DNA from 2 places in the Psychromonas aquatilis genome. Region 2 is predicted to be linked to the other one. Evidence: predicted binding sites of a transcription regulator. Region 2 holds the regulator's gene; the other holds the start of a gene.
The links. The regulator ArgR, encoded in region 2, controls arginine synthesis, uptake and breakdown. The targets are predictions, from matches to a motif close to ANTGAATANNTATTCANT.

Region 1: argC (N-acetyl-gamma-glutamyl-phosphate reductase) is a predicted target of ArgR. The motif match lies at 5,225-5,242, and genes of this name have one in related genera.

The regions. Positions count from the first base shown of each region.
Region 1 covers NZ_JBAKAZ010000015.1:1,227-13,971, forward strand. Annotated here, with positions in the region: gene argH (argininosuccinate lyase) at 1-992, opposite strand, end outside; gene V6256_RS05740 (argininosuccinate synthase) at 1,155-2,363, opposite strand; gene V6256_RS05745 (ornithine carbamoyltransferase) at 2,390-3,298, opposite strand; gene argB (acetylglutamate kinase) at 3,313-4,098, opposite strand; gene argC (N-acetyl-gamma-glutamyl-phosphate reductase) at 4,111-5,121, opposite strand; gene argE (acetylornithine deacetylase) at 5,629-6,774, shown strand; gene ppc (phosphoenolpyruvate carboxylase) at 6,952-9,591, shown strand; gene V6256_RS05770 (hypothetical protein) at 9,908-10,918, shown strand; gene tusA (sulfurtransferase TusA) at 11,054-11,296, shown strand; gene V6256_RS05780 (ABC transporter permease) at 11,844-12,745, shown strand, end outside.
Region 2 covers NZ_JBAKAZ010000002.1:7,681-20,425, reverse strand. Annotated here, with positions in the region: gene cysG (siroheme synthase CysG) at 1-1,276, opposite strand, end outside; gene mdh (malate dehydrogenase) at 1,737-2,672, opposite strand; gene V6256_RS00590 (transporter substrate-binding domain-containing protein) at 2,837-3,595, opposite strand; gene argR (transcriptional regulator ArgR) at 3,851-4,303, shown strand; gene V6256_RS00580 (type IV pilin protein) at 4,560-4,961, shown strand; gene V6256_RS00575 (transglycosylase SLT domain-containing protein) at 5,022-6,935, opposite strand; gene V6256_RS00570 (ABC transporter ATP-binding protein) at 6,972-8,564, opposite strand; gene V6256_RS00565 (ABC transporter permease) at 8,561-9,610, opposite strand; gene V6256_RS00560 (microcin C ABC transporter permease YejB) at 9,610-10,683, opposite strand; gene V6256_RS00555 (extracellular solute-binding protein) at 10,683-12,500, opposite strand.

The sequences.
Region 1 (12,745 bases), on a different contig from region 2:
GCATCAAATAAGCCTTCTTTATCTTCTTGCATATCTTTATTGTAAGCTAATGGTAATGCTTTCAATGTCATTAACATTCCTGCTAATGAACCAAAGACACGCCCTGATTTACCACGGATTAACTCCATCGCATCTGGGTTTTTCTTTTGTGGCATTAATGAAGATCCAGAGGTCACTAAATCTGACATTTCAATGAAAGCAGACTCACCACTGTTATAAAAGATAAGATCTTCAGCCATACGTGACAAATGCACCATTGATAACGTTGCACAACTCATTAGCTCTACAACATGATCTCGGTCAGATACAGAATCTAAACTGTTTCTTGTTGCTCTTTCAAAACCAAGTGAATGCGCTAAGGCAGTACGATCCATCTCATAAGCAGTACCTGCTAATGCACCACTACCAAGAGGACAAGTATTCATGCGCTCGATACAACCTTCTAAACGGCTATGATCACGCTCGAGCATTTCTAAATAAGCTAAACACCAATGCGAAAATGTCACTGGTTGTGCACGTTGTAAATGCGTATAACCCGGTAAAATAACACCCTGGTGAATTCTTGCTAGTTCAATAAGCTTTGATTCTAATCCATCAAGGTGAACAATTAATTCTTGCGCTGTTTTTTTACACCATAGTTTTAAATCTGTTGCAACTTGGTCATTACGACTACGGCCAGTGTGTAATTTTTTACCTAAATCACCCACTTTATTGATTAATTGCCCTTCGACCCATGAATGAATATCTTCAGCATCTGATTGCAATACTTGCTCTGGGTTTTCTTGCACTGACACCAATAATTCGTTCAAACTAACTTCAATGCTTTTTTGTTCATCTGCATTCAGAACATCTACTGATAATAAAGCTTTAGACCATGCGATTGAGCCAATAATATCTTGTTCAGCAAGACGGTAATCGAATTTCAATGAATCATTAAATAATTTAAACTTTGTATCTGCCGCTTGGCTGAAACGTCCGCCCCATAGTGCCATTTGTTACTCCATTCTGACTTGGCCATTGACCAAATCCATTCGTTAAGGGATTAATAATATTACTCATTCTATTTATAAGTATTTTTAATTTTAAAACGCTTATAAATAGAAATTCCTGCGACGAAAAAATAATCGCCGCAGGAATTTTATAGCATTTTGAACTTATTTGTTACTATTAAGCTTACGAATACGGCTAGATAGTGAATATAAGCGGATGAAACCTTCAGCATGCTTTTGGTCATAAACGTTATCATCACCAAATGTAGCAAACTCTTCAGAGTATAAGCTGTTTGGCGATTTTTTCTGAACCGCTACTGCTTGTCCTTTATATAGACGAACAACAACTTCACCGTTAGCATCTTTTGCTAATGACTCAGATGCAGCTAATAAAGAACCACATAGAGGTGTAAACCAACGTCCATCATAAACTAAGTGAGCAAACTCTTGGCCCACTTGGTCACGCCAGCGACGAGATGGTTTATCATGTACTAGCTCATCAATACCACGAAGAGCTGTTACCATTACAGTACCTCCTGGTGTTTCATAACAACCACGAGACTTCATGCCCACTGTACGGTTTTCTGTAATATCGATACGACCTACACCATGTGCAGCTGCTTTTTCATTTAGTAGCATTAACGCATCGTATGGCGATAGTTCAACACCATCAACAGCAGTTACACGTGCATTTTCTACTGTTAGTGTTACGTATTCAGGCTCATTTGGTGCATCAAGCGGATCAACTGTTAATGTCCAAACACCTTTACTTGGCTCATTGTATGGGTCTTCTAATTCACCACCTTCATGAGAGATGTGCCATGCATTCGCATCACGGCTATAGATTTTAGTTGCTGAAGCCGTTGTTTCGATATTACGCTCTGCAAGGTAATCTAGTAAATCTTCACGAGAAACCATATCCCACTCACGCCATGGTGCAATTACTTGTAGCTCAGGCGCTAAAGCAGCAAAACAGCTTTCAAAACGGATTTGGTCATTACCTTTACCTGTACAACCGTGACAAACTGCATCAGCACCAACTTTTAATGCTACTTCAACTTGTGCTTTAGCAATGATTGGACGTGCCATTGATGTACCTAATAAATAAGTACCTTCGTAAACTGCACCAGATGCGATCGTTGGGTAAATATAGTCTTTAACAAACTCTTCTTTTAGATCAACGATATGACATTCAGATGCACCTGAAGCGATTGCTTTCTCATGCAAACCAACTAACTCTTCAGCACCTTGACCTACATCGGCACAAAACGCTACGATCTCACAATCATCATAAGTTTCTTTTAACCATGGAATAATCGCTGATGTGTCTAAGCCGCCTGAATAAGCGAGAACTACCTTTTTAACTTTGCTCATTAATTGTTTTCCTTTCTCAATTATTTCTATTTATTTATTAGGGTAAGCATTATAGCGTTTTGAATGTGCATTCTATTTTCTGCTTGATCAAAAATCAATGAAGCAGGACCATCCATCACATCAGATGTAATATCTAATCCACGATGTGCTGGTTGGCAATGTAAGATATGCTTAATACCTGTTTGATCAAGTAATTCTTGATTAATTTGATATGGCATAAACTTAGCTTTAATTTGCTCTAATGGTGTCTCATCGCCCATTGATAACCAAGTATCACCGTAGACAACATCATAACCTTTAATATCATCGATATTATTTGTAACAGTAATAGTCGCACCTGTTGTTTTAGCGATTTCTTCTGCTTTTTTCAAAATTTGAGCATCTGGGCTGTGACCTAAAGGACAAACAGCAGTTACCGTTGCACCTAAAATCGCACCAGCAATGAACAAAGAATGAGTAACATTATTACCATCTCCAATATACGCTAATTTTACTTTAGTTAAATCATCATAATTTTGAGAAATAGTTAAAAAGTCTGCCATCCCCTGACAAGGATGGTATAAATCACATAGAGAATTAATAACAGGCACTGTTGAGTGCTCTTCTAATTCAAGTATTGTTTTATGATCGAATACACGTGCAACAATACAGTCAGCCCAACGAGAAATATTAGCCGCAAAGTCTTTAACATCTTCACGATTACCCATTGCACCATTAGTTTGGTCTAAGTAAACAGCATGGCCACCTAATTTATTAACGCCAATATCAAACGTAACACGTGTACGTAATGATTGCTTTTCAAATAAAGTCACGACACTCTTACCTGCAAGTGATTGAGCATACTTGCTTGGATTTGCTTTTAAATCTTTACCCAGAGCAATCAGGTCTAGTGCCTGCTGCTGAGTCATTTCCATACCCGTTAATAAATTTTCCATCTTAACTCTCTACTTTATTTAATTACTTTTGTACCCACTGCTTTACCTGCAAGCAATGAGACTAAATTTTCTGGGTTTTTCCAACTTGCCAACATAACATAACCTAGTTCATCAGCAGCTTGTAATGCCGCTTTCACCTTCACAGCCATGCCATCTTTAATAACATCTTCAGTTATTAACTGCTCAGCAAGTTGAGTGTTTAATTCTGCAATCACTTGTTTATCAGCATTCCATACACCATCTACATCGGATAAGAAAACTAATTCGGCACCAATTAATTCACAAATAGCGATCGCTGCTTGATCTGCATTTACATTGTATAGTTTTGCATCTTCACCAATCGCAATTGATGAGATAACAGGTAAAAAGTCTCCTGCTAACAGACTATTAATTAATGTTGGGTTATTAGGGCTACAAATACCAACGGCGCCGAGATCTGGATCCATTTGCTTAACCGAACAGCTGAATCCGTCTGCTAATGATAAACCCACCGCTGATAATCCAGCTTGTAAGGCTTTTGCCATTAATAATTTATTTGATGTACCAGCTAATGCACCAGCAACATAAGGGATCTGATCAAATGGAGTGATACGTAAACCATTTTTCTTTTCGCTCTTAATATTCATTTTACTAAGAACATCTTCAACAATTACACCGCCGCCATGCACTATTAATAATGGACGCTTTTCTATCGCTAGATATTCAGTTAATGCAGAAAATAAATTCGTAAGTGCTTGTTCACTTTCTAATACTGCGCCACCAATTTTAATTAATAGTGGCTTTTTTTGTGTTTGAGTCATTGCTAACCTATCTTATAAAATAGAAGTAGTAATATCGAAACCAAAGCGTAAATTAATACACTGCATTGCTTGTGAAGAGGCACCTTTTAATAAATTATCAATCGCACTAAAGACCACTAAGTCCTGCCCTTCAACAGCCCAACCTAAATCACAGAATGGTGTCCCAACAACATTCTTAAGTGCCGGTAACGTGCCATCCATTAAACGTACAATCGGTTTATCTGCATAAGCGTCTTGATAAGCTTGATTGACCTGCTCAAGTGTAACACCTTCGTTTAGTACCACATTGATACTTGCCAATATACCACGCTTAAAGTTACCTAAATGTGGGGTAAAAACAACTTCAGTGCCTAGATGCTGATCAATTTCAGGTTTATGGCGGTGTGTAAAGACACCATAAGGCTGCAAGCTAACTTCACAAAAGCTACTAACGACACTGGCTTTTCGACCAGCGCCACTTACACCACTAGTGGCATTTATCGTTGGTTTTATTCCTTCTTTTATAAGACCAGCATTAAATAATGGCTTTAATGCTGTCAAAGAAGCAGTTGTATAACAACCAGGTACGGCAATAAGATCAGTTTCTTTTACTTGTTCTGCATTCCATTCAGCTAATCCATATACTGCTTTATCTAATAAATCTGGGTATTGGTGTGAGAAGCCATAGTATTTATCATAAAAGCCTGATGATTGAACACGGAAGGCACCCGACAAATCAAATACAACTGTATTTTCAGCTAAGAAAAGAGGTGCTAAATCATGGCTAACTTCATGCGCTGTAGCAAGAATAACAATATCAATCCCCTGACAAGCAGATTGAATACCACTTACGCCTAAAGGTTGTAATGGTAAGTCCACTAAACCACGTAAGCTGCCGTATAATTCAGAGATGTTTTTTCCTTTATCTAAACTACCTTCAGAAACATATAAACCAGATAGCTCAATACTTGGGTGACGCGTTAAAAATTGCGCTAATTCTGCTCCAGTGTAACCACTAGCACCCACTACAATTGCTTTTAACATAAAGAAAATTCCTGTTTCATTATTAACTTAATTCATCATAAATAAATTCAAACGGCGATAAAAATAAAAAGCATTCCTTGCCGAAAGCGATATTTTAAATCAAAGTGACTATTTATTCAATAAACATGAATAAATATACAAAAAATAGTAAGATGACGCTATCCGCGATAAAATAATCCATCAGCAACAATTGAGAATAGATTTATAAAACCCATAACATCATGAATTAAAAGCCATTTAATAAGTTGATATTAAATCATTTTTTTATTAAAAGCATACTCAAATAAGTTATAAAAAAAATAAATTTAGCCCATTTAAAATGGTTATTTCAATTGAATATGTAAAAAGTGCTTTAATTTGAACTTAAATAAGGCATAGAATGGTTTTACTGCTTAATCATCAAAATCATAGTTACTTTTAATTTTTCGGGTTAATTTTTAAAACCCAAAAAGTTACACAAGCAAAAATCTTAAATTCGATATTACCACCTGAATCTAAAGGAATAGTATGTCATTACCAGCATTTATGGACCTGTATAAAGGCCTTATAAAGTTACCCTCTATTAGCTCAAGTGATAGTTCATGGGATCAAAGTAATCAAGCAGTTATCAATCAACTTGCCGAATGGCTCTCTGATCTAGGATTTAGCACTGAAATAACGGAAGTTAAAGGTGCGCCTGGGAAGTTTAATTTATTAGCTTCAATGGGTGAAGGCGATGGTGGTTTATTGTTAGCTGGCCATAGCGATACCGTTCCCTATGATGAAAAAGGCTGGGAAACAGATCCTTTTAAAGTTGTTGAAAAAGACAACCGTTTGTATGGCTTAGGTACTATCGATATGAAAGGTTTTTTTGCTTTTGTTATTGAGGCGTTAAAAAGCATCGAACTTGATAAGTTATCCAAACCATTACGTATTCTTGCAACAGCAGATGAAGAGACTACAATGTCAGGTGCACAACAAATCGCCGAGCAAAAGCAGTTTAAGCCTGATTATGCGGTTATTGGCGAGCCGACTGGTTTAGTTCCTGTCGTTATGCACAAAGGCCATATGTCCGAAGGTATCCGTATCACAGGCAGAACAGGGCACAGTTCTGATCCGGATAAAGGAGTAAATGCTATTGATATCATGCATTTAGTCTTATCTGAATTAAAACTAGTACAACAAGCTTTCAAAGAAAAATATCACAACCCTCACTTTGAAGTGCCTTATCCAACATTAAACTTTGGTGCAATCTCGGGGGGTGATAGCCCTAACCGTATTTGTGGCTGTTGTGAATTACATATCGATATGCGCCCAATTCCAGGCGTCACCACCAGTGACTTATTTATTACTGTAAAACAAGCGCTAACTGAAATTGAAAAAAGATATCCCGATAGCATTGAGGTGTTTCATTTACACGAGCCGATTCCCTCGTATGAATGTCCTGTACACTCAGATTTAATTAATCAAGCTGAGATTTATACTGGCAATAAAGCAACCAGTGCAAATTATTGTACTGAAGCACCTTTTATCCAAGCACTAGGCTGCGACACGATCGTATTAGGGCCAGGACATATAGCCCAAGCACATCAACCTAATGAGTATTTAGACCTTTCATTTGTAAAGCCAACACAAGCATTGGTCAGTAAATTAATCGCTCATTATTGTGCTTAAATATTAACCTTATTCTTTGTGTAACTTTGTTACATAAGGAATAAAATTCCAAAACTAGAATTGAAATAGAATAACTAAACGCAAAGACAACTCCATTGACTGGGCCTTTCGTTATGGTATTTTATTTAATTCTACGACATCAAAAGTGTAATTTTATTACAAATATAAGGAAGTAAGATGACAGATCAATATGCAAACTTACGAAGCAATGTAAGTTTATTAGGGCAACTACTTGGTAATAGTATTAGCGACCATCTCGGTGAAGCCTTCCTTGAAAAAATAGAAACAATACGACAATTATCTAAATCCTCACGCTCAGGTAACAGCAAAGATGGCGAGACATTAATAGAAGTACTCGCTAATTTAACGGATGATGAATTACTACCAGTGGCACGTGCCTTTACTCATTTTTTAAACCTTGCCAATATCGCAGAACAATTTCATGGTATCTCTCGCCATTGCGATGGTGATGTATGCACGCCAGAACCACTACAGCAACTAATCACTAAAATTAAAAATAGCGATATCACAGAAGATAAAATTGCTGAAGCGGTAAGTGGCTTACACATGGATATGGTATTAACTGCGCACCCAACTGAAGTCACACGTCGTACACTTATCAATAAATATACTGCAATCAATAAATGTTTAACTTATTTAGAGTTAACTGAGATTTCAGATAAAGAACGTGATCTACTTTTAGTCCGTCTTGAACAATTGATTACACAAGGCTGGCATACAAATGACATCCGTAAAAATCGACCTACACCTGTTGATGAAGCAAAATGGGGCTTTGCAGTAATAGAAAACAGCCTATGGGAAGCAGTACCGCTTTACGTACGAGAGCTAGATAAAACATTACAAGATGGTTTAGATATTTCACTACCACTTGATGCTTCTCCAATTAAATTTACGTCTTGGATGGGTGGAGACCGTGACGGTAACCCATTTGTAACATCAGAAGTAACAAAAGAAGTATTAATTACAAGCCGCTGGGTAGCGGTTAGCTTATACCTTGAAGATATCAAACAGTTAACAACTGAATTATCAATGGATAATTGTGATGATACATTACGTGCCATTGTAGGTGATGCAGACGAACCTTACCGTGTTGTACTTCGTAAATTGCGTACTGAACTTAAAGAAACCCTAACGGCTTTAAGTGCAACATTACAAGGTCACGATAGTACTGCAAAAGATATCATTACAACCACTAAACAGCTTAAAGAGCCCCTAGAGTTATGCTACCACTCGCTAATGAAGATGGGCATGAAGTCAATCGCTAACGGTTTATTATTAGATATTATCCGTCGTGTAAACTGTTTCGGTATTAATCTTGTAAAACTAGACATTCGCCAAGATGGTGAACGTCATGGTGATACATTATCTGAACTAACTCGTTACTTAGGCATTGGCGATTACAATGCGTGGAGCGAAGCGGATAAACAAGCTTTCTTATTACAAGAACTAAATAGTAAGCGCCCTCTTATTCCAACACTTTGGAAACCTTCCGCTGACGTACAAGAAGTATTAGATACTTGTAAAGTCGTTGCGCAAACGGATCCAGAAGCATTAGGTATTTACATTATCTCAATGGCACGTGAAGCGTCTGACGTATTAGCCGTTCAATTGTTATTAAAAGAGATGGGTTGTCCGTTCCGTATTCCTGTTGCTCCGTTATTTGAAACATTAGATGACTTGAATAATGCAGCTGATGTAATGCAACGCCTATACGCTGTTGATTGGTACCGAGGATATATCGGTGGTGAGCAACACGTAATGATTGGTTACTCAGATTCAGCTAAAGATGCAGGTGTAATGGCTGCGAACTGGGCACAATACACAGCGCAAGAAGCATTAATCAAAATTAGTGAAGATAATGACATTCAACTTGTACTGTTCCATGGACGAGGCGGCACAATCGGCCGTGGTGGAGCTCCAGCACAACAAGCTTTATTATCACAACCTCCTGGTTCATTAAAAGGTGGATTACGTGTAACAGAACAAGGCGAAATGATCCGCTTTAAATTTGGTCTACCAAAAATTGCAGCCCAGAGCTTAAACATTTATACAGCAGCAATATTAGAAGCTAACTTGCTTCCGCCACCAGCACCAAAACAAGAATGGCGTGATTTAATGCAACAATTTGCAGAACAATCATGTGAAGAATATCGTTACTTTGTACGCGACGAGCCAGACTTTGTACCATACTTCCGCAGTGTTACACCTGAGTTAGAACTAGGCAAATTAGCATTAGGTAGTCGTCCAGCTAAACGTAAACCAAATGGCGGCGTTGAAAGCTTACGTGCAATCCCATGGATCTTTGCTTGGAGTCAAAACCGTTTAATGCTACCAGCTTGGCTTGGCGCAGGCTCTGCACTTAAAACGTTATTAGATGAAGGTAAAAAAGAGCTACTACGTGAAATGTACGTTAACTGGCCTTTCTTCCATACTCGTTTAGAAATGTTTGAAATGGTATTCATGAAAGCGGATGAAGAGCTAACTAAGTTCTACGAAGAGCGCTTAGTACCAAAAGCACTATGGCCATTAGGTGAACGCTTACGTGAAAACCTAAAATTAACACGTGAAACGGTATTAGAAACAATTCCTGATCATAAGTTAATGCAAGAGCAACCTTGGATCAAAGAGTCTATTCAGTTACGTAATCCTTATGTAGATCCACTGAATATGTTACAAGCTGAGTTATTATCTCGCTCTCGCTCATGTGAAGAGAATGAAACAATTAACCCAGATATAGACCAAGCATTAATGGTAACGATCGCAGGTATTGCAGCAGGTCTTCGTAATACAGGTTAATCTGCCATAAGCTTTTTACTATTCCCAACCTACCTTTATCAATAGATAAAGGTAGGTTTTTTCTTTTATAGCCTGCCAATTAAAGATTTCACCACTGTTTTAAAAACGCCTTATATGGAGTCTATTAATTAAAAACTTCACGACTGTTTTAAAAATGCTTTATATGGGATCTATTAATTAAAACCTTCAGCACTGTTTTAAAAACTCCTTATTTGATACATATTGTTATTCTTCAGCCGTGCTAACCTACTCAAATATAAACACTTAAATTTAATATAATTGTTATCAATACTTCGCTAAGCAGAGAGGCATGACGATGATGAAAATTTACCTAACATCCACATTAATTGGCTTAACCCTATTTTTACAAGGTTGTTATCACAATCAAACACATACAACTAGCACTGTAAGTGCAGCTGACTATAAAGGTTCAGGCTCAGTGACCTACGGAATAGCAGAAACGACTACTGAAAACTTATTCCCCCAAGGTGGTCGCGTCGCTGAACTAGGAACGATTAAGAGTATTAACGATGATACAACTTGGACAGTACCTGCTGAGGTAAACTTTACCAATGACAAAATGCCATTTGCTGCAGATTTATACAACGATTATGGGAAACGTTATAACGATCCAAAATCAGCCTTAACCGCACTCACTACGCAAGACACCATAGAGATAGATGCAGATGGAGAAGTGATCACTGCTTACCTATTTGCTGATAACTATTTTGAAATGTATATCAATGGCGTTGCTGTAGGTAAAGACCCCGTTCCATTTACTCAATTTAATTCCAACATTATTAAATTTAAAGTGAAAAAGCCTTTTGATATCGCAATATTAGCTGTTGATTGGGAAGAAAATTTAGGGACAGGGACGGAAGCTAACCGTGGTATTTCAGCACATGCGGGTGATGCTGGGTTGGTGGCTGTCTTCAAAGATACTAACGATAAAACAATTAGCATTACAGATAATAGCTGGAAAGCACAAAACTACTATACCGCTCCGATTTCAGATTTAAGTTGTTTAAGTGAATCAGGCACTACTCGCTTATCAACAGAATGTACTACAGAAGGAGGTAATGATGCCTCCACTTTATATGGCGTACATTGGGCAATACCAACTGGCTGGGAAAAACAAGGTTATGATGATAGCCAATGGCCGTTTGCAACTGCCTTTAGTAATGAGACTGTCGGTGTTGATAATAAGAAATCATATACTAATTTTACCGATATTTTTGATAATGAAGCGCAAGATGCACAATTTATTTGGTCTAATAATTTAATTTTAGATAATCAGGTTTTATTAAGAAAAACTATCACCAACTAATAATATTACGTTTGTAATACGGCAACACAGTGCTAGTTATATAATTGAAGGAGCAAACGCTTCTTCAATTATATTAATGCTTGAGACAGAGGGGATATGTTAATATTATCTTTTTGAATCAAACGCGGTATTAATATGACAAATAAAACAACAATTAAACAATTAGACGCATTAGGTTTACGCTGTCCAGAGCCAGTAATGGTCATTCGAAAAACGGTGCGTAGACTAGCAGCGGGAGATTTATTAGAGATTATTGCTGACGATCCAGCGACGACTCGAGATATCCCAAGTTTTTGTCGTTTTATGGAGCACCAACTCATAGAGTCTCAAGTTGAAACAATCCCTTACCGATACTTAATTAAAAAAGGATTAAAATAAAAATAAATTTACATTTATTTAACATTTAATCAATAAACAGAGCTTTTTTCCTAACCATATAAATAGCCCTTGATTGGGCAAAATTACCTAATATAAAACCCACCAGCAGCAAAAAACAACCTTTAAAATGCCCAATAAAACAAGGATATTCAACCATTTATGAAAAAAATAACTTAACGCTGATCACATTTCTAAAAAGACCATTCAATATCAAAAATATTCCATCTCTTTTAAAGAGATTAAAGTAAACACGATATCAGCGTATTTTTTATGCATATAGTCACAAAATTTTAACATCTACTCATAAAAAACCCTGTTTACTTCAAACTACTCATTAGCTGCCATTTACATCCTCACGGCGAAAAAACCATACTTTAATTAAGAAATAATATGATCAGACAATTCAAGTACCAGAGGATCTGTACAAAAATTTCTGAGAAATACGTTATTTACACTAGCTTCGCGCGTCACACTAAAATGAGATAAACGTCGATATGTGTAACCCAAACAACAACTGTATAGCAAAGCAATTTATTAAGGATGATCAATGCTGCAATATATCTTACGACGTTGTCTGATATCGATCCCAACACTGATAATAATATCCATTATTTCTTTTATACTGATCCAATTACCCCCCGGTGATTTTGTCGATGCGTATATTTCAGAAAGAATGATTGTTGATGGTTCAATCAATGACGTTGATGCACTTCGTGCAAGTATCCAAGCTGAACTGGGTATCAGTGATAGTATGATAGTTAACTATTTTAACTGGATAAGTGGCTTTCCAAGTGGTGATTTTGGTTATTCATTTCAGCATCAAAAACCAGTAAGTGAGTTGATATGGGGTAAATTAGGGTTAACATTTATGATCACTTTCGTGACATTAATTTTTACTCTAACCACCGCATTTTTTACCGGTATTATTTCAGCCATGAAACCTTATACTCTATTTGATTATGTGGTGAGCTTTTTAGGCTTCTTAGGTTTAGCAATTCCAAACTTCTTATTGGCATTATTATTAATGTACTTATCGTTGAATTGGTTTGGCTCTCCATTTTCAGGGTTATTTTCACCTGAATATATCAATGCCCCTTGGAGTATGGATAAGTTATATGATGCATTAAGCCACATCTGGATCCCTGTTATCGTTGTAGGTACAGCAGGTACAGCTAGCCAAATTCGTATTATGCGTGCAACCATGATGGATGAGTTGCATAAGCCATATGTAGATACTGCACGCTCAAAAGGTCTGCCAACTCATAGAGTTATTCTGAAATATCCAGTACGACATGCAATCACCCCATTAGCTTCAACAATTGGATGGCAACTACCAGAGTTAGTGTCAGGCAGTGCCATTGTTGCAATCGTACTGAGTCTACCCACTACAGGTCCCTACTTATTAGAAGCACTACGCGGTCAAGATATGTATTTAGCCGGTACTTTTTT
Region 2 (12,745 bases):
GTTCAGATAACGTACCGGTAATCACTTGTTGTTGACTCGTGGTACCTTTGTTAATCAGAGCAACCGGGGTGTTAGCATCACGTCCATTGGTTAATAGGTTACTTTCAATCTCTTCAGCTCGTAATAACCCCATGTAAACAACCAAGGTTTGATGTGCCGTCGATAAAGCTTTCCAATCAAGATCTTTACCATCTGCTTTTCTATGACCTGTCACAAAGGTTACTGATTGAGCATAATCACGATGTGTTAAGGGAATACCAGCATAGGTACTGCAACCTGATGCAGAAGTAATCCCAGGGACAACTTGGAAAGCAACACCTGCTTCTACTAACTCTTCTAATTCCTCTCCACCGCGACCAAATATAAAGGAGTCTCCACCCTTAAGACGAACCACTTTTTTGCCCTGTTTAGCCAACTCAACTAACATTTCATTAGTTCTAGATTGTTGAACTTCATGCTTTCCTGCAGCCTTCCCTACAGAAATAAGGTCTGCATCTCGGCGCACCAACTCTAAAATTTCTTTTGATACTAGCCTATCATAAAGTACGACATCAGCTTGTTGCATTAATTGTAATGCTTTTAGTGTCAATAGAGAGGGATCACCAGGCCCAGCACCAACTAATGCAACATCGCCTTTAGCTACTTCTTCTGTTAGGTTTTCTTCCATTAATTGTTGCGCTTTTTCAGTTTGTCCTTTTTGCAATAAGCCGGCTAAATCACCATTACCAAATAATTTCTCCCAATATCGACGACGTAAAGACTCTTTGGAAATCACTTGTTTTACACGGTGTCTAAATTCACCCGAGATCTTTGCTAGGCGACCGATATGCATCGGTAATAATGCTTCTAAGCGTTCGCGAATAAGGCGTGCTAGTACAGGTGCACTACCGCCACTAGAAATAGCAACAACGATAGGTGAACGGTCGACAATGGAAGGCATAATGAAGCTACATAATTTAGGTTCATCGACTACATTCACTAAAATCTGTTTTTTCTCTGCTAATTTAGCAACATGCTCATTAATATGATCTTGATTAGTAGCTGCAATCACCAACCACTTACCGTCAATAAGCTGATCAGTGAACAATTCATTAATAATAGATATTTGATTATGCTGAGCTTTTTCTAATAACCAATCACAAATATCAGGTGCACAAACCGTAATAGTTGCATTTGCTTTTAATAATAATTTAACTTTTCTTGCGGCAATATCCCCACCACCAACAACTAGGCAGTGACGGTTTTCTAATTTAGTAAAAATAGGAAGATAATCCATATATATCTCGTGTAAGGGGTCCATTAGGACACTATAAAGAATATTTGACTTACTATAAATAATTTTAAGTTTATTATTTATGACGTTAAAGTCTATAAAAACGATCTGAAGATAAGCTTAACACTATTAATTTCAATGAATAATCAGTATATCATCAGATAAATTTACCTAGTAATACCAATTATATTAAATAAGTGATCTAAATTTTGCGCAGAAAAAATGACTTAGTTTAAGGCGTAATTTGAGTTAAATAGTTGTTCTATTTGCGAAAATTACAACGAAGAAATAAGTTATTTTAGCAAGTAAAATAGATCAGTTAATTAGTGTGATTGGTATAAGTTAAACTAAATACGCTAAAGTTGAATGTTTATATAATACTTAGTTATTTTATTCCATGTATTACAGACACAAAAAAGGCCAGTAAACTGGCCTTTAACATCAGATATATTTATCGTTAAGACTAGCTATTGATAAAATCAACACCTTCTTGAATATCTTTGTTTAATGTTTCTAACATGTCGTTTTTCGCTTTTTCTTCAAAAGCAGATAACTCACCGTATGGTAGGATTTCAGAAACACCGTTAACACCTAAACGTACAGGGTGTGCAAAGTATGCAGCATCGCCATCAGCAACGTCTACGTATGCGTAATCTACAACGTCTTCGCCTTGTAAACCTTTAACTAGAGATAAACAAAAACGAGCAGCAGCAGCACCCATTGATAATGTAGCAGAACCGCCACCCGCTTTAGCATTTACAACTTCAGTACCCGCATTTTGGATACGTGGAGTTAGTGCTGCAACTTCTTCTTCAGTGAAAGTAGCACCTTCAACTTGAGAAAGAAGAGGTAAAATAGTTGTACCTGAGTGGCCACCGATTACTGGCACTTTAACGTCGCTTACGTTTAAGCCTTTAAGCTCAGCAACAAATGCTTCACTACGGATAACATCAAGAGTCGTTACACCAAATACACGGTTTTTGTCGTAAGTTCCTGCTTTTTTGAATACTTCAGCAACAATCGGCACAGTACCATTTACAGGGTTAGTGATTACACCAACTAATGCTTTAGGACAGTTAGCAACAATACCTTCTGCTAACGTTTTGATGATACCAGCATTTACTGCGAATAAATCAGCACGGTCCATACCTGGTTTACGTGGCATGCCCGCAGGAATAATTACGATATCAGCGCCTGTTAATGCAGCATCTAATGCATCAGCACCAAAACCTGCAACTTTAACAGCCGTTGGGATGTGTGATAAATCAACTGCTACACCAGGAACAACTGGAGCAACGTCATACAATGCTAATTCAGAACCAGCCGGTAGTTGAGTTTTTAATAATAATGATAACGCTTGACCAATACCGCCTGCAGCACCAAGAACAGCAACTTTCATATTTTTCTCCAATGAAATAAATCTTAAGTATATATAATGAACATATCTATTCTAAAGTGAATAAATACGCATAGGTAAAACATGTTAAATAATTGTGACAGATGTAAAGAATAAGCTATATTTGTGCATAAATCTTATTCTTTTTTATATTATATAAATATAATTTAATGAAAATACTTCTTAAAAACTTCTTCATAGGTACCATTTTCGGTAATGAGCTTTAAACCTTGATTTAAACGCTCTCTTAAAATGTCATTGCCTTTGTCTACAGCAATGCCATAACCAGCTGAAAACTGCCCCATAAAAACATCTTCTCGACGAGAGATAACTAATTGAGAAGGTTCTTTTTGTTTATCTAAAAACGTCTTAATAACTGCGAAGTCAGCAAATACAGCGTCGATTTTTTGACGTTGTAAATCCTCTAAAGCCGCTTTAGAAGAGAAATAAGGAACGATATAGCTGTCTTGACTTTGTTGCGCTTTGACCAGGTAGTTTTGATGTGATGTATTGGCTTGAACACCAATAAACTTGCCTTTTAAGGAAAGTTGGCCATCAAACTTTTCTCTGCTGATAAACGCAGGCGCAATCTTGTAATAACTATCACTGAAATCAACTACTTTGGAACGTTGATCGGTTATGTCTAACGCAGCAATAACAGCATCATATCTTTTAAAAGGTAACATAATTAATAAGTCGTCGAAACGACGATGTTCAAATGTACATTGTAAATTAACCTGTTCACAAATAGCCTTGGCAATATCAATATCAAACCCCTGTAGTTTATTATCTTCAGTAATATACTCGAATGGGTAGTAATTAATATCAGTGGCAAACTTAACCTTCATTTCCTGTAAGGCCAGTACATTGAATGAACTAATGCATAACAAACAAATTACTATAAGTTGCCTAATAAATAAATGCATTATCAAATACCTTTAGTCTCGACGTTTTTTAGAGCAAACCTTAACAGAAGTAGTATTAATAAAATAGTCATAAGCAAAACAGCCTATTAAGCAAATAGTTGTTTACGGAATATCTGTACACTTTTCAATCAACAATGTTTTGTTTTTCAAAAAAATGAATAAATATGCAAAAAAAAGTAACATTTATGCTGTTAACTAGTATCTAATTTAGATTAAGATAGGAGCCTAATTATAAGGTATCAATAGGAATAAAAAATGCGTCAACCATCTGAATTAATGGATTTCTTCAAAGAGCTTCTTAAAGAGGAGCATTTAAGCTCTCAAAGTGAAATTGTAGATGCATTAAGTGAAGCTGGTTTTAAGCAGATTAACCAATCAAAAGTATCACGCATGCTAAGTAAAACAGGCGCGGTTAGAACTCGTAATGCAACGGGTGATATGGTTTATTGTCTACCAGTTGAGCTAGGCATTCCAACAACAACTAGCCCACTCAAAAACTTAGTCGTCGATATTGATAGAAATGATAGCCTAATCGTTATTCATACCAGCCCCGGTGCAGCCCAACTGATTGCTCGATTATTAGATTCAATGGGTAAAGCGGAAGGCATATTAGGCACCATTGCTGGAGATGATACCATTTACATCGCACCAACTAATACCCAAAAAATTGAACAAACATTAGCAGTAGTACACAAACTGTTTGATTAATCATTTCATTTTTAATGCGTTGATACAAAGAAATGTATTTAAATAGTTAGCGCTATATTTACCTCGCCTATTAGATTACCGCCTGATCACTGGGACACAGTTCAGGTGCGATAAACAATGAAATGCTGACCTTTCAAATAATCAATGAAATTAATCAATGGTATTTCCCTCTACAGGTAGCTGATTAAACATTCGCTATAATCACAAAATACTTCTACAGTTATAAGCAGATTACTTTGTAAAGTGGCAGGTTATTATGCTTAAAGCACATGCATTTTCTTTGATTGAATTATTGATCAGTTTGGTGATTGTCACTCTGCTTGCTAGTGTTGCTTATCCCTCATTTCAAGATGTCATCATTAAATCGAGAAGAAGTGATGCTCAAAGTGAATTAATCAAAGCACAAATAGCACAAAGTAATTACCGAATACTGCACTCAAGTTATACAGATGATGCAAATATAATTGGGCTACCTAGCAATGACCCATATTATATTTTCAATCTTGTTTCAGCTTCGGCTAACAACTATTTAATAAAAGCAACAGCAAAAGCCGAAAGCCTTCAATACAAGGATAAAAGTATTTGCCGTGTTCTTTTTGTTGATCAAAATAGTAATAAAACAAGTGATGGTATTACAGATAATACTATCTGCTGGTGAGATTAATCACCGATATCAATTCAATATCGGTGATTAAATTATACGAGGAAAAACTGTTTTTTAGTAGCTTGCAGTAAGCTCTTTATCTTTTAAAAACACCATAGGCTTGCCTAATACATGTTGATAAATAACATTATATGCTAAGACATTTTGTACATAAGCACGCGTCTCATAAAAAGGAATCGTATCTATCCAACTATCTACTGGAATGCCTTTTTGACCACTTTTCTTGCTCCATCTATCAACACGATGAGGGCCGGCATTATAAGCCGCAGTCGCAAGAACACGGTTACCATCGTAACGTGTTAACAGCTCATTAAAGTAGCCAGTTCCAAGCTGAACATTAATTTCACCTTGATCCAGTTGCTCTACATTATTATATTCCGTCAACCCAATTTTCTTCGCTGTTGCTGCAGCGGTCTTAGGCATAAGTTGCATATAACCACTTGCACCTACAGGTGATTTAGCATGCTCATCAAAACTACTTTCACGACGTGTAATCGCATAAACATAAGTTTCTTCTAAATCATATTTTTCTGCCGCCCCTACAAATAATTCTTTTTTGGCATTAGGGAAGCGAATCGCGAGTGCATTCCAGCTTTTAGAACTAATAGAAGCTAATACCGCTAGATAAGGCCAATCATGGTTGTAAGCATACAACCCGAGTTGTAATTGTTTCTCGACAGATTGGCTATTTAACAAACGATACCATTGGTATTTAGCATCCTTATAAGATTCATGGAATAACAGCTCTCTAATCACCGCTAGCTCATCATCTAATCCGCTAATTGTAGATTGCTCATCTTTAATGATTTCTTCGTTTAATGACACTTCAATACCTAATTTTTGAGAAGCAATAAAACCATGGAAGTTACGATTCTTTGCTACTTCTTGGTATAGCTTTTTAGCTGCATCATTTTTGCCAGCATTTTCTAGGACTTTGGCTTGCCAATATTTCCATTCAGATGAATTTTGCGCTTCAGTAGGTAGCTGGGTTAACCAAAAATCAATGTTTTTCCAATCATTTCTTTTTATCGCATAACGAATACGCTGCTCAATTAAAGAAACATTACCCAGAGGACCTAACTCTTTATCTAACCAGGTAAAGTATTGACGTTTGTTACGCTGCACAATAAGTGTTGCAAACTGTGTTTTAAGGCGTTTATTTTCATCAGCATTAAATGGCGTTTTCTTATCAAACTCAGCGTACATTTTCATTGCTAAATCAAAATCTATTTTTGATAGACGTTGTAATGTTGGTACTAAAAAGCTAAAGCTTTTCACATTACGCGAAGAGAATAATACTGTATCAGTGATTTGTTTCGGGTCTTTTTGTAATTCGTATAATAAGCTCGCCGTTGATGAATTTGCTTTATCCATTCTAGCAATTAAAAAGCGCATTAAACCTTGCTTATTCTTTTCATAAGCTAACTGGAAGCGTTGCCAAATATCATCTTGAGTTAATTTTTTATCCTTTTGATAAAAGACATAAACATCATCACAAGCATTCGGTAGTGATGTGCTTGATAACCAATATTTTTGAGCGTCAGGCCATGCTTTATCACTTTTACCTGTCGCAATCGATGCTTGTAAGTAATGACATTTCAAAACTGAATTATTTGGCATAGTTGGGTAAGCAGTTAAAAATTGTGTCCAATTTTTTTGGCTCGCTAAATAAAATAGATAAGAACGCTGTAAATTATCACTAACAACTTTAGTTTTGTGCGTATCAATAAAGTCTAAAACTTTCTGGTCGCCAACACTGCTTAAATTTGCTTTTAAATAGTTATATTCTGCAAGGTAAGTAAGTGGGTAATCTTTAATTTGTTCAATATTTACGTTGGCTTTCTGCCACTGTTTTTGTTCTTGCAATGCAATGGTATCGCTAAAAATAGTCCGCTGTGCATCTAAAGTTAATGCATTCGCGATATTTGCAATGGATAAGAAAAAACAGCTTAAAATTATTTTTTTCATGGAGCCTCAACGTAAGTAAAAAGTAACATCATCATTTCATAAAATAGATGACAATAGCAACTGTTGTGTATAAGAATTATTCGCTTTTGTAAATATATCAGATGTTGTGCCTTGTTCAATGATCTCACCTGATTTTAATACAAGAACACGATGGCTAATTGATTTAACCACAGAAAGGTCATGGCTAATAAATAGGTAACTTAATCCAAACGCTTTCTGTAATGATTTTAATAGCTCAATAATTTGCTTTTGGATACTTCTGTCTAAAGCAGAGGTCGGCTCATCTAACACTATTAGTTTAGGCTTAAGTATTAATGCTCTTGCAATAGCAATACGTTGCCTTTGCCCACCAGAAAATTGATGAGGGTATCGATTACAGACACTTTCATCTAAACCTACCGTCATTAATACACGCTTTACCTCTTGCTCAATCTGTTGTTCATTCAACTTTAATTGTTGATTAAAAACATGAATACCTTCAGCAACAATATCGTAGACAGACATTCTAGGGCTTAAGCTTGCATAAGGATCTTGAAATACAATCTGTAAATTTTGACGCATCAACTGTAAATCAGCTTTATGCTGATTATTTATTTCTTTACCGAGATAAACCACCTTTCCGCTGTGCTTAGTTAATTGCAATAACGCTTGAGCTAACGTGCTTTTCCCCGAGCCGCTTTCACCCACGATAGCCAGAGTCTCACCAGCATGGACTTTTAAAGAAACATTTTTAACAGCATCCAATGCTTGTGTTGTTTTCCCCCAGAAGCTTTTTTTCAAAGGAAAACTAACACTAATGTTATCGGCTTCCAAAATCACTTTATGCTCATCAAGAGGCTCCATTTCGCCTTTCGGTGTCGCATCTAACAGCTTTTTCGTATATTCCTCAGCAGGGTTGGCAAAAACCTGTGGAGTAGCGGCATACTCAATCTGTTGACCTTTACACATGACTAAAACATCATCAGCAAACTGCTGCACAATATTAAGGTCGTGCGTGATCATCAAGATCCCCATATTCAGGCGTTTTTGTAATGATTTTAATAATAATAAAATTTGTTTTTGAGTCGTTGCATCAAGAGCTGTAGTAGGCTCGTCAGCAATTAATAGATCTGGCTCATTAGCCAGCGCCATTGCAATCATAATTCGTTGTCGTTGCCCTCCCGATAACTGATGTGGGTAAGCAGTTAATCTAGAAGCGGGATCATCAATGCCAACCAGTACTAATAACTCCAGTGTTCGTTCTCGTGCCTTTCTTCCTGTTAATCCTTTATGCAGCAATAATGTCTCAGCAATCTGCTTTTCAATACTGTGTAATGGATTTAATGAGGTCATTGGCTCTTGAAATATCATACTTATTTTATTACCACGAACAGCTTCTAATACAGCCTCTGATTGGCCCATTAAAGACTGCCCCTGAAAAATAATATCTCCTTCAGGGTGATGTGCATGTGGGTAAGGTAACAACTGTAAAATAGATAATGCAGTCAGTGATTTCCCCGATCCACTTTCACCTACAATAGCTAATGTTTTGCCTTTCTCTAAGGTAAAACTAACTCCAGATAAAATATCTGTTTCAGCAAAGCTAACAGCTAAATTTTTAACTCTGAGTAAACAACTCTCTTTATTCATAATACTTTCCTTGGGTCAAAAGCATCACGAGCAGCTTCACCGATAAACACTAATAGAACTAAAATACTCGATAAAGAGATAAATGCGGTGATCGCCAACCAAGGTGCTTGCAAATTATCTTTGCCCTGAGAAATCATCTCCCCTAAAGAAGCGGAGCCCAGTGGTAGCCCAAAACCTAAAAAATCCAAAGAGGTTAATGTAGTTAATGCGCCTGTAAATAAATATGGCATAAAAGTTAATGTCGCAATCATGGCGTTCGGTAAAATATGTTTAAACATTATTTTACTGTCTGTCACTCCTAAAGCCTTGGATGCTTTGACATAATCAAGATGCCGACCTCGTAAAAACTCGGCTCGCACAACACTCACCAGGCTTGGCCAACTAAATAAAACCATTAAACCTAATAACCAAGTAAATGTTGGTTCTACAAAGCTGGCCAGAATAATTAACATAAAGAGCATCGGTAAACCTTCCCAGATCTCTAATAAACGTTGCCCTATCAGGTCAATTTTACCGCCATAATATCCTTGGATTGCACCGATAAAAATACCGATAACGGAGCTGATAAGCGTCAATGAGAGGGCAAAAATAACTGAAATCCGAAAGCCATAAACCAAACGAGCAACAACATCACGGCCTTGATCATCTGTGCCTAACCAGTTTATCGCATCGGGAGCAGAAGGCGCTGCTGTTGTTAACTCGTAATTGATAGAGTCATAATAGAAAGGCACAATAGGCCATATCATCCAGCCTTTTTTATTAATTTGTTCAACCATATAAGGGTCGCGATAATCAGTGCTAATATCAAAATCACCACCTAACTGTTGTTCAGGAATATCTTGCACGATAGGAAAATACCAATGCGAATTATATGAGACCATGATTGGTTTATCATTAACCCACACTTCAGCGACTAAACTTAATAAAAATAAAAAACTAAATATCCATAATGAATAGTAACCTCGCTTATTCGCTTTAAACTGCCCCCAACGTTGCTTATTACTAGGATTCTTTTTGATACGCTTCCAAGTGAGTAATAACGACATTATTGCCCCTCAAAGTTAATACGTGGATCAATAACGGTATAAGTCACATCACTGATTAACTTAAGTAGTAGGCCGACCAACGTAAAAATATATAAAGACCCAAAAATAACCGGATAATCTCGATTAATGACGGATTCAAAACTTAATAAACCAAGGCCATCCAACGAAAAAATCACTTCAATTAACATCGAGCCAGTAAAAAAGATGCCGATCAGTGCAGCGGGTAAACCAGCTAAAATCAATAACATGGCATTACGAAATATATGTCCATATAACACCCTATTCTTTGAACAACCTTTCGCGCGAGCAGTGATCACATATTGTTTGTTAATTTCATCTAAAAATGAATTTTTGGTTAACATGGTTAAAGTTGCGAAACTAGCCAAGATACTAGCCGTTATTGGTAACGCTAAATGCCATAAATAGTCTTTTATTTGCTCAAAAAAAGTCAGCGATTCAAAATTATCAGATGTTAAACCTCTAAGAGGAAACCAGCTGTAATAAGATCCTCCAGCAAATAAAACAATTAATATAATAGCAAAAATAAAGGCAGGGATAGCATAACCGATGGTCACCACAGTACTACTCCACACATCAAAACGACTACCATGGGATGTGGCTTTTTTTATGCCCAGCGGAATAGAGATAATGTAAGCAAATAAGGTTGTCCAAATACCTAGTGATATAGAAACGGGCATTTTTTCATAAATCAAATCAATGACACTTTTATCGCGATAAAAGCTTTCACCAAAATCAAACTGCATATACCGCCATAACATCGAGAAGTAACGCTCAAGAATTGGTTTATCAAAACCATACAACTTTTCTAAACGCAGAATATATTCAGGATCGACGCCCTGTGCACCTCGGTAGTGACTATTTGTCTGTTTAATTTCACTGTGTGCACTTGTGGTGACTCGAGAAGCTGCATCTGAATTAATCCCCTGGTATTTTGCGATTGCCTGTTCAACAGGGCCACCTGGTGCAACTTGAACAATGAAAAAGTTCAATGTCATGATGCCTAACAAGGTTGGAATAATCAGTAATAACCTTTTTATTATATATTGCTGCATTACTGCCCCTCTTCCTTGCTAATTGGCTCACTGGGTTTTGCCCACCATGTCTCTATCCCTAAGTCATAATAAGGTGCATTTTTAGGGTGATTAAACTTATTCCAATAAGCAATGCGATAAGCTGGTAAATACCATTGAGGAATAACCATATGCTGCGATAACAAGACCCGATCCAGTGATCGAGTTATATCAACAAGTTGTTTTCGGGTTGTCGCTAGCGTTAACTGTTTAGTTAATTGATCAACAACTGGAGAACAAAGCCCAGCCCAATTTGACGTCCCTACTTGATCCGCCGTCTCACACCCCCAATAAGAGGCTTGCTCATTACCTGGAGAAATAGACTGCCCCTTACGTAGAGATAACATATCAAATTCAAAATTATTTAAACGATTAATAAACTGAGAAACATCGACTAGACGAATAGATGTTTTAATACCAATACGTTGCAAGTTGCGGCGAAATGGGTGAATAACTCGTTCAAAATCTTTACTATAAAGTAGAAACTCAAAACTAAGCTGTTCGCCCGCTGCATTCTGCATCTTGCTATCTTTTAATTCATAACCTGCCTTTGATAATAGGGCAACCGCTTGTCGCATCTGCTTTCTGACATTACCATTACCTAATGTAATATTAGTTTGTATCGGCTCAAAAACAGATTTATTTAATTGTGCTGCGTAAGGGGATAAAATCTCGCGTTCGGCATCGCTGATATTAATACCGGTTGATAATTCAGAGCCGGAATAAAAGCTATTGATACGCGTATAAGCGCCATAAAATAATGTTTTATTTGCCCATTCAAAATCAAATAAAAGCGAGATCGCTTCCCGGACATTAGGATCTTTAAATTTATCTCGGCGTAAATTAAACCAAAAACCTTGCATCCCCTGTGGACTCTTATCCTCTATCGTTTCTAAAATAATTTTGTCGGAATTAAACTGCTCGCCAACATAACCAGTTGCCCAGCGTTTCGAAGACGTTTCTAGGCGGTAATCAAAAGCACCGGACTTAAAAGCTTCGAATGCAACACTATCGTCCCTGTAATAATCAAAGATCAACTGATCGAAGTTAAATCGCCCTTTATTAACCGGAAGATCTTTTGCCCAATAAGCTGAATTTCTTTGGAACGTAATCTGCTTACCAGCATCAAAAGATTTTATTTTATAAGGGCCTGAACCGATCGGTATTAATAAGCCACTTTTAGTAAAGTCTTTATCTTTCCAAAAGTGTTTAGGGAAAACAGGAATCTGGCCAATAATAAGCGGTAGCTCTCTATTACCAGACTGTGCAAAGTGAAAAGTAACTTGTTGTGTTGAATCAACCTCTACAGATTCCACTCCAGCATAATATGATGCATAAAGTGGCGAGCCCTCCTTAATAAGCAAATCAAAACTAAACTTTACATCTTCAGCGGTAATCGGTTTGCCATCTTCAAACTTAGCCTCACTATTAATTAAAAAACTAACCCAACTAAAATCATCTGCTACTTTGACTTTTTCAGCAATTAAAGGGTATAAACTAAAAGGCTCATCGGCTGATTGCTGTAATAAGGTATCGTAAATATGGGTAATACCAGCAGCTGCGTTACCTTTAACAATGTAAGGGTTTAAAGAGTCAAAACTACCAATACTTGCTTGCTTAAATGTTCCACCTTTAGTTGCATTTGGATCCACATAATCAAAATGCTTAAAGCCTTCCTGATATTTAATATCGCCGTACATACTTAGAGAAGTTTGCCATGATGAAGCAATAGTACGCTCCGCAGTAAATACCAAGGCAATAGATATAAAAACAGAAACAAGTTTATTATTAATAATCATTTAAATTGACTCAAAGCATCATTAAAAGGGGAAGAGTCATAAAGATAACAAATACTTAAACGAATAAAAGGTTTTTAATTGAGAAACTAAAAATTTAATGACACAAATAAAATAAATGAAACTTCTTAATATATTCGCAGACTAACCTATATGCTTTTCAATATTTTTTTCAAAAAATCAGGTGAGTTCAAAGAATAAATCGGATTATTTGAAAGGCATGAATAATGTGATCTAGATCTCTTTTA